3 regions of the Arthrobacter sp. PvP103 genome follow, and region 3 is predicted to be linked to each of the others. Evidence: predicted binding sites of a transcription regulator. Region 3 holds the regulator's gene; each other region holds the start of a gene.
What was found. Region 3 encodes HrcA, which represses chaperone genes, less so after heat shock. Its sites were predicted from a motif close to TTNGCACTCGNNNNNNNCGAGTGCNAA; they were not measured.

Region 1 (4,751 bases), 720 kb from region 3:
GCATCAGTATGACGGCGTGCTTGACGTTGCCGCTGCCGCCGATCCGGTGAATTCAATTGGCCATGATGACGCCGAAATCCCCCGGCCCGTGGCAATCGAGTCCGACGGAACTGAGCAGTACCGGCGCATGAGCGTCCGGGAACGGAGCAGGCTCCGGCCACAACTGCTGGAACGGCTTGGCTGGCGCTACATGCCGCTGTGGACGATCGAGGTCTTCACCGACCCGTCCGCCTGCGCCGACCGCATCGGCGGATACCTCGGGCTGGAGAAGCCGGTTGTCACCGGCTACTCGTCCACCTCACAGGCGTTCTTCGAGGACGACGTCGACAACCTGACGCTGAACAGCGCCGACCGTGGCAACAACGGGTCAATCGGAGGAGCCGAATCCGAAAGTGGCGACTCCGGCAGTGTGGCTGACGGGGACACGCACTCGGTATCCTTGGAGCAGCGCGACGCATCGCCGGATAAGCCCCGCGGCGGCGGCACTGAAGCATCGGAAGGCATCAACGAAAACGTCATGGATACAAACAGCAGTGCAGCGGACCGGCAGGAGGCCCCCCACAGCGGGGCTGACGATTCAGCCGCGGACAGGTCCCGTCAGCCGGCCAGTGTCGGCGCTCCATCAGGAGTGCTGCCGAACAAGGCCGCCGAGGATGACCCGAAGCGCTGGGGCGATCACGCTTCTGACTACGACCACGACGCCTGGCTTCAGGAGCAGAAGCCGCCGCACTGGGGCTGAGCAGCCCGCAGCGGGATGGCGACGGGGCGGCCGGGCAATCAAGCCAGGTGCCCCTAGCCCGGTGACCCCACCAGCACAAAAAAGAGCTTTCCCTGGGTTGAGGAGCCGGCGAGGCGGCGCGCCTGGTCCGGATCCGCTGCGACCACTATGAGCCCCTCGGTTTCTCCGGTTCCCAGCCATTGTCCGGTTTGGCCGCCCTGACCCGAGGTCCAGAGGACCGGCACGGCAGCTGCGAGTACTTGCGATTCCGCAGTCTTGCCAAAGCCGGTTCCGTTGGTCATCACGATGTTGACCAGCTGGCCCGGCGCCACGAGCTGGATGGACGACGGATCCGCCATCCTCAGGGGCACCGCTGCAGACCCGGGTTTCGTGCCTGCGAGCAGCCCCGGTCCGAGTAGCTGCGTGTCGGAGATCAACTGGCCCTTGCGCAGCGGGGCTGCCAGCTGTTTGCCCTGGATGGAGGAGACGTCCGCGACGGCTCCGGAGGGCACCATTCCCGGCGGCACCTTCACCTGTACCACCTCATTGCCCGACAGCGCAGTTCCGGCGGCAAGGTCTCGGGCAGTGGCCAGGGCAGTGACGGTGTGGGCCGGCGCCGGTGTCAGTTGCTGCACGGCGATGCCCGCGGCAGCACACAGCAACAGCGCGACGACGAGCCTCCGGTTGCGGTTAAGCCACGATGAAAAGCGCCGCACGCCGGATGGCCCCGGGCGGACCGGGCGTCCGGTCCCAAAGCTCTGCCGGGGCGAGGAAGGTGCGTTGGCGCGAAGGATGGAGGGCATACCGACAGGCTACGGAGGCCCCGCATGGCGGGAAAGCACAGCCAGGTCCTATGTGGAAAACCGGCCATGGCAGGGCACAGCCCTGTTACCGCTACTTCGCTGGAGGAACCTGACTGGAACCGGAAACGCCGGCGTTATTTCAGTTGGCGGCGGCAGTGGCAGGCGCCGGGGCGGCTGCCGGGGCAGGTGAAACACTGCTGCCCTTGGCATCGCGGGAGTCCGTCCGGTAGAAGCCCGAACCCTTGAAGACGACGCCTACGCTGTTGAACTTCTTGCGCAAGGTCCCCTCGCACTCAGGGCAGGAAGTGAGGGAGCTGTCGGTGAACGACTGCACGATCTCGAAGGCGTGGCTGCAGTCCTTGCAGGCATATGCATACGTGGGCACTGGAAATCCTCCTCTGGGACAAACGAGCAGGTCCCGTGCTGCCTGGGGGAAATCACCGCCGAGGTGTCTCGGCAGGTTTCGTCCTTTAGCAGTCGCAGGGCCTGAGTGCTAATTCTATCATCCGCAACGGGCGGGCTTCACATTAGCTGCATGAGGCGTGACGGGGTGACTGCAACCGGGACCTTACGGTCAAAGGACTCTGCTGGGATGGTGCCGGCGGTCAGGATTTCGCCGTCGAAGACCACCGCGGCGGCAGGGACGGGCCGGCCCGCAGCCTCCAGTCCGGCGAGGAACTTGTCATAGTAGCCCCCGCCCTGCCCGATCCTGTTCCCCGACAAGTCGACGGCCGTGGCAGGGACAAAGATCCCGGCAACTCCGTCCATCGCCTCACTGCCGTGCTGTTCCCCCACGGGTTCCTCGATGGGTGCATAACTGCTGCGGACGAATTCGGTTGCCGGAGTCCAGTAGACCCAGGAGAGGGTCCGGTCAGGTCCGCAGACCGGCAACAGCACGCGATGCCCGGTGCCGTGCAACGCGGTAATGAGGGGCAGGGTCGGGGGTTCGAAGCCCACCCCCAAGTACACCGCAAAGGTACTTCGCTCACCGGCTGCAACCATGGCGGCCCACTGGAGTCCGTGCCGGGCGATGCCGGCGCCGGCAGCATCCAGGGCAGCGGGAGAGAAGGTGGCACGCTGGCTTCTGTGGGCCGAGCGGATCTCTTCCTTCGATGGCATCGATGCCGTCCTTCCAAGTCAAGAGGCCGTGACCGGAGGCCCCGTGCGGGGCCAGCCATGGCGGTTCAGGCAATTACCCAATGTTTGGTCCCTGACGTTAGATTAGTCCAGTGACTACCACCAATACCTCCGTCCGCAAGGCTGTCATTCCCGCTGCCGGCCTCGGCACCCGGTTCCTTCCGGCGACCAAGGCCATGCCCAAGGAAATGCTGCCGGTTGTGGACAAGCCCGCGATCCAGTATGTCGTCGAAGAAGCCGTTAACGTAGGCCTCACCGACATCCTGATGATCACCGGCCGGAACAAGCGCGCCCTCGAAGACCACTTCGACCGGGTCCCTTCGCTGGAGGCCACCCTTGAAGCCAAGGGGGACACCGCCAAGCTCGAAGCGATCCAGGCCGCGAGCAACCTCGGCGACATCCACTACGTTCGCCAGGGCGACCCCATGGGCCTCGGCCACGCCGTGCTGCGCGCGAAGCAGCACGTCGGCCATGAGCCCTTTGCGGTGCTGCTTGGCGATGACCTCATCGACGCGCGCGACGAACTGCTAAGCAAGATGATCGAAGTGCAGGCCAAGACCGGTGGCTCCGTGGTGGCACTCATCGAGGTGGAGCCTTCCCAGATCAGTGCCTATGGCTGCGCGGACATCGACGAGACCGACATGAACGGCTTCGTGCGGATCAGGAAGCTCGTGGAAAAGCCGGACGCCGCGGAGGCGCCGTCCAACCTGGCCGTGATCGGCCGCTATGTTCTCCACCCCGCGGTCTTCGATGTCCTCGAACGAACCGAACCGGGCAGGGGCGGGGAAATTCAGCTGACGGACGCCCTCCAGGAACTTGCTGCAGGGGAGGGCGAAGGGTATGGCGTTTACGGCGTTGTGTTCCGCGGCCGCCGCTACGACACCGGCGACAAGCTCAGCTACCTTAAGGCCTGCGTCCAGCTGGCCTGCGACAGCGACGACCTCGGCCCCGGGCTGCGGGAGTGGCTGCCGGAATTCACCTCCTCCCTGGCCAAGTAACGTCCGATGCGGGGCAGCATCTGGCCGGTGACGCTGGAATGCGGCGACATTGTTCTGCGCCCCATCCGTTACCGTGACCGCAAGGAATGGATGGCCGTCCGGTCCCGCAATTCCGAATGGCTGGCACCATGGGAGGCCTCGAACCCGGCCCCGGGAGGGGCGCTGCCGGACTACCGGCAAATGGTCAGGTCCCTCAACGCGCAGGCTGCTCAGGCCACGGCACTGCCCTTTGTGATCACGGAGCGCATGCCGGCACGGCGCGACCCCGTCATCGTTGGGCAGCTCACAGTGTCATCCATCGTCTGGGGCTCGGCGATGATGGCGACGCTTGGATACTGGGTGGACAAGTCCTGTGCCGGCAGGGGGATCGCACCCACGGCTGTGGCCATGGCCACTGATTACTGCTTCGGCACCCTCGGGTTGCACCGGATGGAGATCAACATCAGGCCGGAAAACGGGCCCAGCCTGCGGGTGGTGGAAAAACTCGGATTCCGGGACGAAGGCTACCGGCCGCGGTTCCTGCATATCAACGGCGAATGGGCGGACCACCGGTCTTTCGCCTTGACGTCCGAGGAAGTTCCCGAAGGGCTGCTGGCCAGGTGGCTGCGAAGCCGCCCGGCCTGACCTGCGGCCGGGCTTCGCGGCCACGCCCCGGGTTTCCAATGGTGTGTCTTCCGTCATAAATCCATTGATTTGCCACCAGCCCTGCGACACACCGGAGCTAATGCCAGAGCTGTCGGCCAATTGCTCATACGGTTTTGATTGTGGACTTCCCCCTTAGCAGCTCAGTGATCCTTGTTGTCGCTGTTGCGCTCTGGATTGTGTGGGTGGCCCCTTATGTACTCAGGAACCGCCGTCATCAGCTTCAACCCGCAGCCGAACTGATGGCCGAAATAAACTTTGCCGAACCCGCAGACCCCCAAGCCGGAAACGTCATGAAAATGGCCGCCCAGCAGGAGAAATCAATGGTAACCAAGCAGGCCACCGGATCCGCCCAGGGGTCCGTGACAACCGCAGTCGGCTCCGGGCCGGCGACGGCGCGACCGGGTGCACTGAGGATCCGATACGGACGGTGCGCGATCGCACTCGTTGGAG
Region 2 (4,751 bases), 750 kb from region 3:
CCCGGTCAAGACCGGCTTCAGACGTTGCCATGATGCCTCCCCGCGGATCCGGCGGCCCTGTGGCCGGGCCCGTCCCTAAGCGCCCGCGGTTGCTCTAAGCGCCACGGTACGCCGGGTGTCGCCGGGGGCACAAGCACCGGCGAAGGGCCAGGGAGCGGGATGCAAAAGGGCACCAAAAAGCCGGCCCGGCGCGGGCGGTTTCTGGAAACCGTCCGGCCGGGCCGGCCTTTAGGGCGTTGGCTGCGAGCTAGTGCTTGTGGCCAGCGTGCTCGTCCTCGTCGGCCGGCTTCTCGACAACGAGGGTCTCTGTGGTGAGAACCAGCGCTGCGATGGAAGCGGCGTTGCGGAGGGCTGCGCGCGTCACCTTCACGGGGTCGATGACGCCTGCAGCGATCAGGTCTTCGTAATCGCCGCTCTTGGCGTTGAAGCCCTGGTTGACAGCCGACTCGGCAACCTTTGCGGCAACGACGTAGCCGTCGAAACCGGCGTTCTGGGCGATCCAGCGCAGCGGCTGGACGAGTGCCCGGCGAACGATGCCCACAGCCGAGGCTGCATCGCCTTCGAGTGCGGTGACTGCAGGGTCCTCGTCCAGCGCCTTCAGGGCGTGGATGAGGGCCGAACCGCCACCGGCAACGATGCCTTCTTCGAGGGCAGCGCGGGTGGAGGAGACTGCGTCCTCGATGCGGTGCTTCTTTTCCTTCAGCTCCACCTCGGTGGCTGCGCCAACCTTGATCACACCGATGCCGCCGGCCAGCTTGGCTAGGCGCTCCTGGAGCTTTTCCTTGTCCCAGTCGGAGTCGGTGCGGGTCAGCTCGGCGCGCAGCTGGGCAACGCGTGCCGCTACGTCCTCGGCCGTGCCGGCGCCGTCAACAATGGTGGTGTTGTCCTTGGTCACCGTGATGCGGCGGGCCGTGCCCAGCACCTCGAGGCCAACGGAATCAAGGCTGAGGCCCAGTTCCGGGGAGACAACCTGCGCACCGGTGAGGGTGGCGATGTCCTGCAGCATGGCCTTGCGGCGGTCACCGAAGCCCGGAGCCTTGACGGCAACGACGTTCAGGGTGCCGCGGATGCGGTTGACGATGAGCGTGGACAGGGCCTCGCCCTCGACGTCCTCGGCAATGATGAACAGCGGCTTGGAGCTCTGCAGCGCCTTCTCCAGGAGGGGCAGGAATTCCTGCACCGAGGAGATCTTGCCCTGGTTGATCAGGATAAGGGCGTCTTCGAGGACTGCCTCCTGGCGTTCCGCGTCGGTGACGAAGTACGGGGAAAGGTAGCCCTTGTCGAACTGCATGCCCTCGGTGAGGACGAGCTCGGTCTGCGTGGTGGAGGACTCCTCGATGGTGATCACACCATCCTTGCCGACCTTGCCGAAAGCCTCGGCCAGGAGCTCGCCGATCTCGTCGCTCTGGGCGGAGATGGCTGCAACGTTCGCAACCTGGGAGCCTTCGACCGGGCGGGCGTTCTCCAGCAGGCGTGCTGCGACGGCTTCGACGGAAACCTCGATGCCGCGCTTGATCTGGCCCGGGGCGGCGCCAGCCGCCACGTTGCGCAGGCCTTCCTTGACCAGTGCCTGTGCCAGCACGGTGGCGGTGGTGGTGCCGTCGCCGGCAACATCGTTGGTCTTGGTGGCGACTTCCTTGGCCAGCTGCGCGCCGAGGTTCTCGAACGGGTCATCCAGTTCGACTTCGCGGGCGATGGTCACGCCGTCGTTCGTAATGGTGGGAGCGCCCCACTTCTTGTCCAGCACGACGTTGCGGCCGCGCGGGCCAAGCGTCACCTTGACAGTGTTGGCGAGCTTATCGATGCCGGCTTCAAGCGACCGGCGGGCAGCGTCGTTAAACGCAAGCTGCTTTGCCATGGTTTTGTCCTTTCAAGACAGAAACCCCGCGCAGCAGATTCATCGCTAACGACGAAACGGCTGCGCGGGGGTCCAAGAGTTACTTTACGACGATCGCCAGAACGTCGCGGGCGGACAGCACGAGGTACTCGGTGCCGCCGGTCTTGACTTCGGTTCCGCCGTACTTGGAGTAGATAACGACGTCGCCAACGGCTACGTCGACCGGAACGCGGTTGCCATCTTCAAAGCGGCCGGGGCCGACTGCAACAACTTCACCTTCCTGCGGCTTCTCCTGCGCGGAGTCCGGGATAACCAGGCCGGAAGCCGTGGTCTGCTCTGCTTCGAGCGGGCGGACAACAATACGATCCTCAAGAGGCTTAATAGAGACCGACACTCGGACCTCTCCTTTACGTCAGCAAATTTATGGACTGGAAAACTGTTGCGCCTGAGCATACAAACCGTCGTCGCGGTGCCGGCAGCAGCGTGGCTGGCAGTTCTTCATGTGTTAGCACCCTCCTAGGGAGAGTGCTAATGATGACTCTATGTAAGTGGTTAGCACTCGGTCAAGGCGAGTGCCAGAATTTCGTCCCCGGTGAACGGCTAGCGCCCTGCCAGGTCCTCAAAATCGACGTCGTCACCGTCGTCCGTGTCGTCGTCGTTCGTAACGTTGCGGTTCCGGTAAAGCACGACGGCGGCGGCGAGCGCCGTAACCACAGAGGCAATGAGGAACACGAGGCCGCCCGTTCGGACTGCCGCATAGGACTCGCGGATTTCCCGAGCCTCGTCGGTGGCGTCCTGGATGTTCTTGCCGCCCACCGAGTACACCGTTGCGTTGAAGGAATCCAGGAAGAAGATGATGACCAGAAGTGCCAGGCAGACCACGGCGATGGCGGAACCGGCGATCAGCGCAGTCCGGGCATATTTGGCAAGTCCGGTGTGCTGCGGGCGGTCATTGCCCTGGTCATCGACGGGTGGCTGCTGCACTGCGCTGTCTTCCATGCCTTCAACCCTAGCCGCACCGCGGGTGCAGGGCTCCTCGATTAGGCTTGATGACATGGCTGACGCATTGCAGGACCTGATCGCCCCGCTCCTGACCAGCGAAGGCTGGGAGCTGCTGGCGTCGCTGGGGCCCTACCGGGAGGACCACGCGTTCCGGCTCAACGAGTCGCTCCGGAAGGCCGGCCACTCCCCCGCACTGGTGTCCGCCGTCCTCACCCAGTCCAGGCTGCGGACCAAGGCCGAGGCCAAATTCGGCGAATTCGCCCGGCAGATGATCTTCACGCCCGCCGGGCTGGAGCAGGCAACCCGCCTCAACGTCGCCGCCCGGCACGCAGAACGGTTCGCGTCCGCCGGGATCGAGCATGTGGCCGATCTCGGCTGCGGGCTGGGTGCCGATTCGATGGCCCTGGCCTCCATGGACATCAGGGTTACCGCCGTGGAAATGGATGAGACCACCGCTGCCTGCGCCACCATGAACCTGATTCCTTTCCCGCACGCCAGCGTGGTCCACTCCGATGCGACCTCCGTCCCGCTCGAGGGCGTGGGCGGCGTCTGGCTGGATCCGGCCCGCCGCACCACCTCGACGTCCGGCACGCGGCGGATCTGGGATCCGGAGGAATTCTCCCCGCCGCTGTCCTTCGTGGAGTCCCTCGCTGAGTCCGGGCGGGCCGTGGGCGTAAAGATGGGTCCCGGCATCCCGCATGATTCCGTCCCCGCCGGCTGCGAAGCGCAGTGGGTGTCCGTGGGCGGCGACGTCACCGAAGTGACGCTGTGGTTCAACGCGGTCAGCCGGCCCGGCATCCGGCGGGCGGCGCTGCTGCTGGGCCCGCAGGGCGCGGCGGAAATCACCAGCGCGGAAGAGTTCGACGGCGGCCCGGTGGCGCCCGTGGGTCCTGTGGAGGGATACCTGTACGAACCGGACGGAGCCGTCATCCGGGCCGGGCTCGTGGCGGATGTCGCTGCCCGGCTGGGCGGCCACCTCCTGGATGAGCACATTGCCTACATCTGTGCCCCCGAGCTCGTGGACACCCCGTTTGCCAGGGCCTATAAGGTCCTTGAGGTCATGCCGTTCAACGTCAAGGCCCTCAAGGCCTGGGTGAAGCAGAACAACATCGGCGTGCTGGACATCAAGAAGCGCGGCACGTCCGTCACCCCGGAAGAACTCCGCAAGCAGCTCTTTGCCGGAGGAAAAAACGGCGGCAAGGGTTCGAAGGGCAAAAAGACAGCCACCCTGGTCCTCACCAGGATCGGCGAGGACCGGGTGGCCATCTCGGTGGAGCCTGTGCAGCCCCGGGTCTAGCTGCGGCCCAAAGCTACTGGGCCCGCATGAACTCTTCCGCCGCCCGGACCTGCTCGTCCGTGGGCCGGACACCGGTGTACAGCACAAACTGCTCCAGGGCCTGGATGGTGGCCACTTCCGCTCCGGTGATCACGGTCTTGCCGGCGGCGCGGGCCGCCTTGATGAGCGGCGTCTCGGCGGGCAGAGCAACGACGTCGAACACCACCTTCGCGGCGTCCACGGCCTCCTGCGGGAAGGACAGCGAGTCAGCATCCGGCCCTCCCGCCATGCCGACGGGCGTGACGTTGATGATCATGTCCGCCGTGCCGCCGGCGTCCGCCGCCGGGAGCTCGGGCCTCCACTTGAATCCGTAGAGGTCCGCCAGCGGCTTACCGGATGCCTCGTTCCGGGCCACGATGGTGACGTCCGTGAAGCCTGCGTCACGGAGGGCGGCGGCGGTGGCTTTGGCCATGCCCCCGGAACCCTTGAGCAGCACTGAATAGTTGGTGGGGACGGCGTTACGCTGCAGCAGCTGCTCGATGGCCGTGTAGTCGGTGTTGTACGCCGTGAGCCGGCCTCCGTCATTCACGATCGTGTTGACGGAATCGATGGCCTTGGCGGAGGGGTCCATGACGT
Region 3 (4,751 bases):
TACTTGGGCGGGGAGGTTACGGCGTCGGCCGAGCCGGCACAATCGGGGCATTTCTCGCTGACAGTCAACCTGGCACCGGGGAACTATGAAGTCCGGGTGTCACAGATCGATCCGGGCAAACCCGACCGGGAAATGAACGTGGACACCCGGGGCTTCAAGGTCGAATAGCTCCGCCGCTACCAGCGTCCGAGGATGTCGCTGGCGAGCACTGTGGCGGCCGGACCTGCCGTGGAGGACCTCAGCACATGGTGCCCCAACAGGGCCGTGACGGCACCGGCGCTGCAGAGTTTGGTGACTTCCCGCGGACTGATTCCGCCCTCCGGACCAACAATGAGGAGAATTTCGCGGGGCCCCGAACCGGGTGTCCCGCCCTCGCCGTCGCGCCACTTCTCCAGCACTGCGCGCAGGGGCCGGACGGCATCCTCGTGGAGGATGATCGCCAGGTCCGCCGCGGCGACAGCGGACTGCAAACCCGCGCCGTCGACGGCGGAACGGACCTCGGGAATCCAGGCCCGCCGCGCCTGCTTGGCCGCCGCGGTCACCACAGACTGCCACTTGGCGTGGGCCTTGGCGGCACGCTCGCCTTTCCAACGGACTATGGAGCGCTCCGACTGCCACGGGATGACGGCATCGATCCCCAGTTCAGTAGCTGTTTCCGCTGCCAGTTCGTCGCGGTCGCCTTTGGCCAGCGCCTGCACCAGGACGAGGCGGAGGTCCGGACGCTCCTCAGTTTCAAGGACCGAACACTCCACCGTCAGTTCGCCCTGGTCGACGGCCGCAACGGTGCCGGTGAGCCTCTTGCCCGCGCCGTCGGCGATGTCAACCGACTCCCCCACAGCGATCCGCTTGACGGTGATCGCGTGCCGGGCCTCAGCACCCTGGAGGACAAAGTGCGAACCGGGAACCTGTTCGTCCAGGGTTCCCGGGGTTGCGAAAAAGACCGGGTTGCTCACCGCTACAGGTTACCGAACCGGTCCCGCAGCTTGGCAAAAACTCCCCCGCTGGCGGTGAGTTTTCCCTCGGTGTACTGCTCGCCCCGGAGTTTGGCGAGCTGCCGGAGCAGGTCTTCCTGGGCGGCATCCAGCTTCGTCGGGGTTTCGACCTGCAGGTGGACCTTCAGGTCGCCGCGGCCGTAGCCCCGGAGATGGGTAACGCCGAGCCCGCGCAGGGTGATGACCTCGCCGGACTGGGTGCCCGCCTTGACGTCGATTTCCTGCTGGCCGTCGAAGGTGTCCAGGCTGAGCTCGGTGCCAAGGGCGGCGGCGGTCATGGGAATGTGCAGGGTGGCGTGAAGGTCGTCGCCGTCACGCACGTACGTGGCGTCGTTATTCACGCGGATCTCCACGTACAGGTCGCCTGAGGGGCCGCCGGCCGGGCCGGCTTCGCCCTGCCCGCCGAGCTGGATGCGGGTTCCGGTGGCGACGCCGGCGGGGACCTTGACCGTCAGCGAACGGCGGCTGCGGATGCGGCCCTGGCCGTTGCACTCGTTGCAGGGATCCTTGATGACGGTTCCGAAGCCTTCGCAGGAACCGCAGGGGGCAGCCGTCATGACCTGGCCCAGGATGGAACGAACGGCCCGCTGAACCTGGCCGCTTCCGCCGCAGATGTCGCAGCGCACCGGGTGGGCCCCGGGCTGGCAGCAGGATCCCTCGCAGGTGGGGCATGTAACGGCCGTGTCCACCTCAAGCTTCTTGTTCACGCCGAAGACGGCATCGCGAAGGTCGATGCGGACGCTGATGAGGGCGTCCTGCCCGCGGCGGACCCGCGAGGCCGGACCGGACGAACCGCCGGCGCCGAAGAAGGTGTCGAAGATGTCCTGGAAGGCAAAGCCCTGTCCCGAGTAGCCGGCGCCGCCGAAGCCGTTATCGGTGCCGTTCTCGTTGCCGGTGGTGTCGTAGACCCGGCGCTTTTGCGGGTCGGAAAGGACTTCGTAGGCGTGGGTGACAGCCTTGAAGCGGTCCGAGGCATCCTCACCGGGGTTCACATCCGGGTGCAGGGTGCGCGCAAGCTTTCGGTAGGCCTTCTTGATCTCTTCGCCCGTCGCTTCGGGTGAGACTCCAAGAACGTCGTAGTGGCTGCTCAAAGTTCGTATCTCTTCCTGGTTGTACTGCCTGTGGTGCTGCTGCTGCGCCCCGGAAGCCGGGACACGGAGGCCTGGTTGGCTGATGTAGGACCGGTCACGGCCCAAGGATCCTGGAAAGGTAGCGGGCCACGGCACGGACCGCGGCCATGGTTGTGGGATAGTCCATCCGGGTCGGGCCCAGTACGCCCACCTTGGCGCTGGAGCCGGGGCCGTAGCCTGTGGCTACCACCGAGGCTTCCGCGAGTCCGTCGTAAGGGTTCTCCCTGCCGATGCTGACAGTGACACCGCGGGGGTCCTGGGCCATTTCGCTGAGCAGGCGGAGCATGACCACCTGCTCCTCGAGTGCTTCGAGGACCGGGCCGATACTCAGCGGGAAGTCAACGTTGGACCGCGCGAGGTTCGCCGTGCCGGCCATGACCATCCGCTCCTCGCGGCTGCTGCTGGCCAGGGCATCCAGGCCACGGGCCAGCGCCTGGGCGGCATGCCGGCGTGACGGTTCACAACCGGCGACGACGGCGGGCAGCGCCTGCGGGAGCAGGCTCAGGGGTGTCCCCGCCAGGCTTTTCAGGAACCGCGCGCGGAGGCCGGCGAGGGCATCATCGCCGAGTTCCTGGCCGACGTCGATAACCCGCTGCTCGACCTTGCCGGTGTCCGCGATCAGCACGATCAACACCTGCCGCGGCGCGAGCAGCACAAACTCGATATGCCGCACCATGGCGCGGCTGAGGTGCGGATACTGCACTACGGCCACCTGGTTGGTCAGCTGGGATAGCAGCCGCACGGTGCGCTCCAGGACGTCGTCCAGGTCCTCCGACCCTTCCAGGAGCGTCTGGATAGCACGGCGTTCGGCCTGCGACAGCGGCTTGACGGCTGATATCTGGTCGACGAAAAGCCGATAGCCCTTGTCCGTGGGGATCCGGCCGGCACTGGTGTGCGGCGCCGTGATGAGGCCTTCGTCTTCCAACGCCGCCATGTCGTTGCGGATGGTGGCACTGGAGACTCCCAGGTGGTGCCGCTCAACCAGTGCCTTGGAGCCCACAGGTTCGCGGGAATGGACGTAGTCCTCCACGATGGCCCGCAATACTTCAAGCTTGCGTGGCTCGCTCATTCTCCACCTCCGATCGGCTTTCCCGGTGCGCGGCCCGGCGCTGCGCCGGGCGCATGTCCCGTTATCCGTTAGCACTCGACATGTCTAAGTGCTAACCAGTCTAATATGAGTCGCCGCGTTGTTAGCATTGGTACCGCTCCTGGCGAAACCCGGGAGCGGGACTGGACGTGCACTGCCGTGAACCTACAGACGCCCTGTTCACTTCTCCTGTTTATTTTTTCTAGCGCAAGGCTGTGTCTATCCGATGTCGTACCAGAACTGGGGCCCGCAGGACATCACTGCTCCCCGGAAATCCGAGCTGCCCGAAGTGCCGGTCGAACGCGGCATGGTGCTCGAAGACGTGCAGTCCGGCTGGGTGGGGGCCGTTACCAGGGTGGAGAAGTCCGGCGGAATGCATGTTGTTGCCTTGGAGGACCGGCGGGGCAAATCACGCACGTTCCGGCTCGGCTACGGGTTCCTCCTGGAGGGCCTGCCGATCCGGCTGATGCCGCCGGCGCCCCGGCCGCAGGCAGCCCCTGCCGGATCCGGCAGGACGGCCTCCGGTTCCGTGCGGGTGGAAGGCCAGCGCGCCCAGGTGGCCAAGGCCAGCCGCATCTGGGTGGAAGGCAAGCACGACGCCGAACTCGTGGAAAAAGTCTGGGGTGACGATCTCCGGGTGGAGGGCATCGTCGTCGAACCTTTGCACGGCATTGACGACCTCACAGCGGCGGTTGCCGCGTTCCGGCCCGGCCCGGGCCGCCGGCTGGGGGTGCTGGTGGACCACCTGGTTGCCGACTCAAAGGAATCACGGATTGCCGATGCCGTGATGGCGTCCCCCGGCGCCGCCGGAAACGTGCTGATTGTGGGCCACCCCTACGTGGACGTGTGGCAGGCCATCCGGCCCGCCGTCCTGGGCATTGACGCATGGCCGGCCATCCCCCGGGGCATGGACTGGAAAACCGGCATCCTGACGGCCTTCGGCTGGCCCCACGAGACCAAGGAGGACATCGGCCTGGGCTGGCAGAAACTGCTCGGGGCAGTCCGCAGCTACGCGGACCTGGAACCGTCCCTGCTGGGCCGGGTGGAAGAGGTCATCGACTTCCTCACAGTGCCCTAGGTGGAAGAGCACAAGCCTGTTGACGGAAGTACGCAGTGCCGAGGGCGCCTGTTGAACTCTTCGAATGCACCCCTGACCCAGTATTCTTGATACGGCGGTTGTTGCTGTTGAGGCAGCGCCCGCTTTTCCGGGAACCACCGCACCACTGCAATCCGAAGGACGACACCGTGGCAGAAGACGCACGTGAACAACGGGACAACCAGGCCGGCCATGGCCAGCCCCAGTATCATGGTGTCCCCGCCAATGCCCTGCCGCTGACGGCCAACGAAGACCGGCAGTGGGCAACCCTCGCACACTTCGGCGGCATCCTCGGGTGCGTCCCGTCGCTGTTGATCTACCTGATTTTCAAGGACCGCGGCCCGTTCACGGCACAGGAGTCCAAGGAAGCGCTGAACTTCACCCTGCCTCCCACAATCGCCGCCGTCATCTGCAACATCCTGGTGATGCTGCCGGTGGTGGGTAAC

Region 1: JOE41_RS04345 (FmdB family zinc ribbon protein) is a predicted target of HrcA. The motif match lies at 1,992-2,018, and genes of this name have one in related genera.
Region 2: groES (co-chaperone GroES) is a predicted target of HrcA. The motif match lies at 2,390-2,416, and genes of this name have one in related genera.

What each region holds. Positions count from the first base shown of each region.
Region 1 is NZ_JAFIBQ010000001.1:946,823-951,573, reverse strand. It holds gene JOE41_RS04355 (AAA family ATPase) at 1-739, shown strand, start outside; gene JOE41_RS04350 (Flp pilus assembly protein CpaB) at 793-1,521, opposite strand; gene JOE41_RS04345 (FmdB family zinc ribbon protein) at 1,661-1,906, opposite strand; gene JOE41_RS04340 (5-formyltetrahydrofolate cyclo-ligase) at 2,044-2,640, opposite strand; gene galU (UTP--glucose-1-phosphate uridylyltransferase GalU) at 2,751-3,656, shown strand; gene JOE41_RS04330 (GNAT family N-acetyltransferase) at 3,663-4,280, shown strand; gene JOE41_RS04325 (hypothetical protein) at 4,622-4,751, shown strand, end outside.
Region 2 is NZ_JAFIBQ010000001.1:978,141-982,891, forward strand. It holds gene JOE41_RS04440 (helix-turn-helix transcriptional regulator) at 1-31, opposite strand, end outside; gene groL (chaperonin GroEL) at 248-1,858, opposite strand; gene groES (co-chaperone GroES) at 1,938-2,231, opposite strand; gene JOE41_RS04455 (hypothetical protein) at 2,438-2,836, opposite strand; gene JOE41_RS04460 (class I SAM-dependent methyltransferase) at 2,892-4,136, shown strand; gene JOE41_RS04465 (shikimate 5-dehydrogenase) at 4,150-4,751, opposite strand, start outside.
Region 3 is NZ_JAFIBQ010000001.1:228,367-233,117, forward strand. It holds gene JOE41_RS01060 (GerMN domain-containing protein) at 1-168, shown strand, start outside; gene JOE41_RS01065 (16S rRNA (uracil(1498)-N(3))-methyltransferase) at 177-953, opposite strand; gene dnaJ (molecular chaperone DnaJ) at 956-2,083, opposite strand; gene hrcA (heat-inducible transcriptional repressor HrcA) at 2,178-3,191, opposite strand; gene JOE41_RS01080 (DUF3097 domain-containing protein) at 3,436-4,287, shown strand; gene JOE41_RS01085 (DUF4870 domain-containing protein) at 4,455-4,751, shown strand, end outside.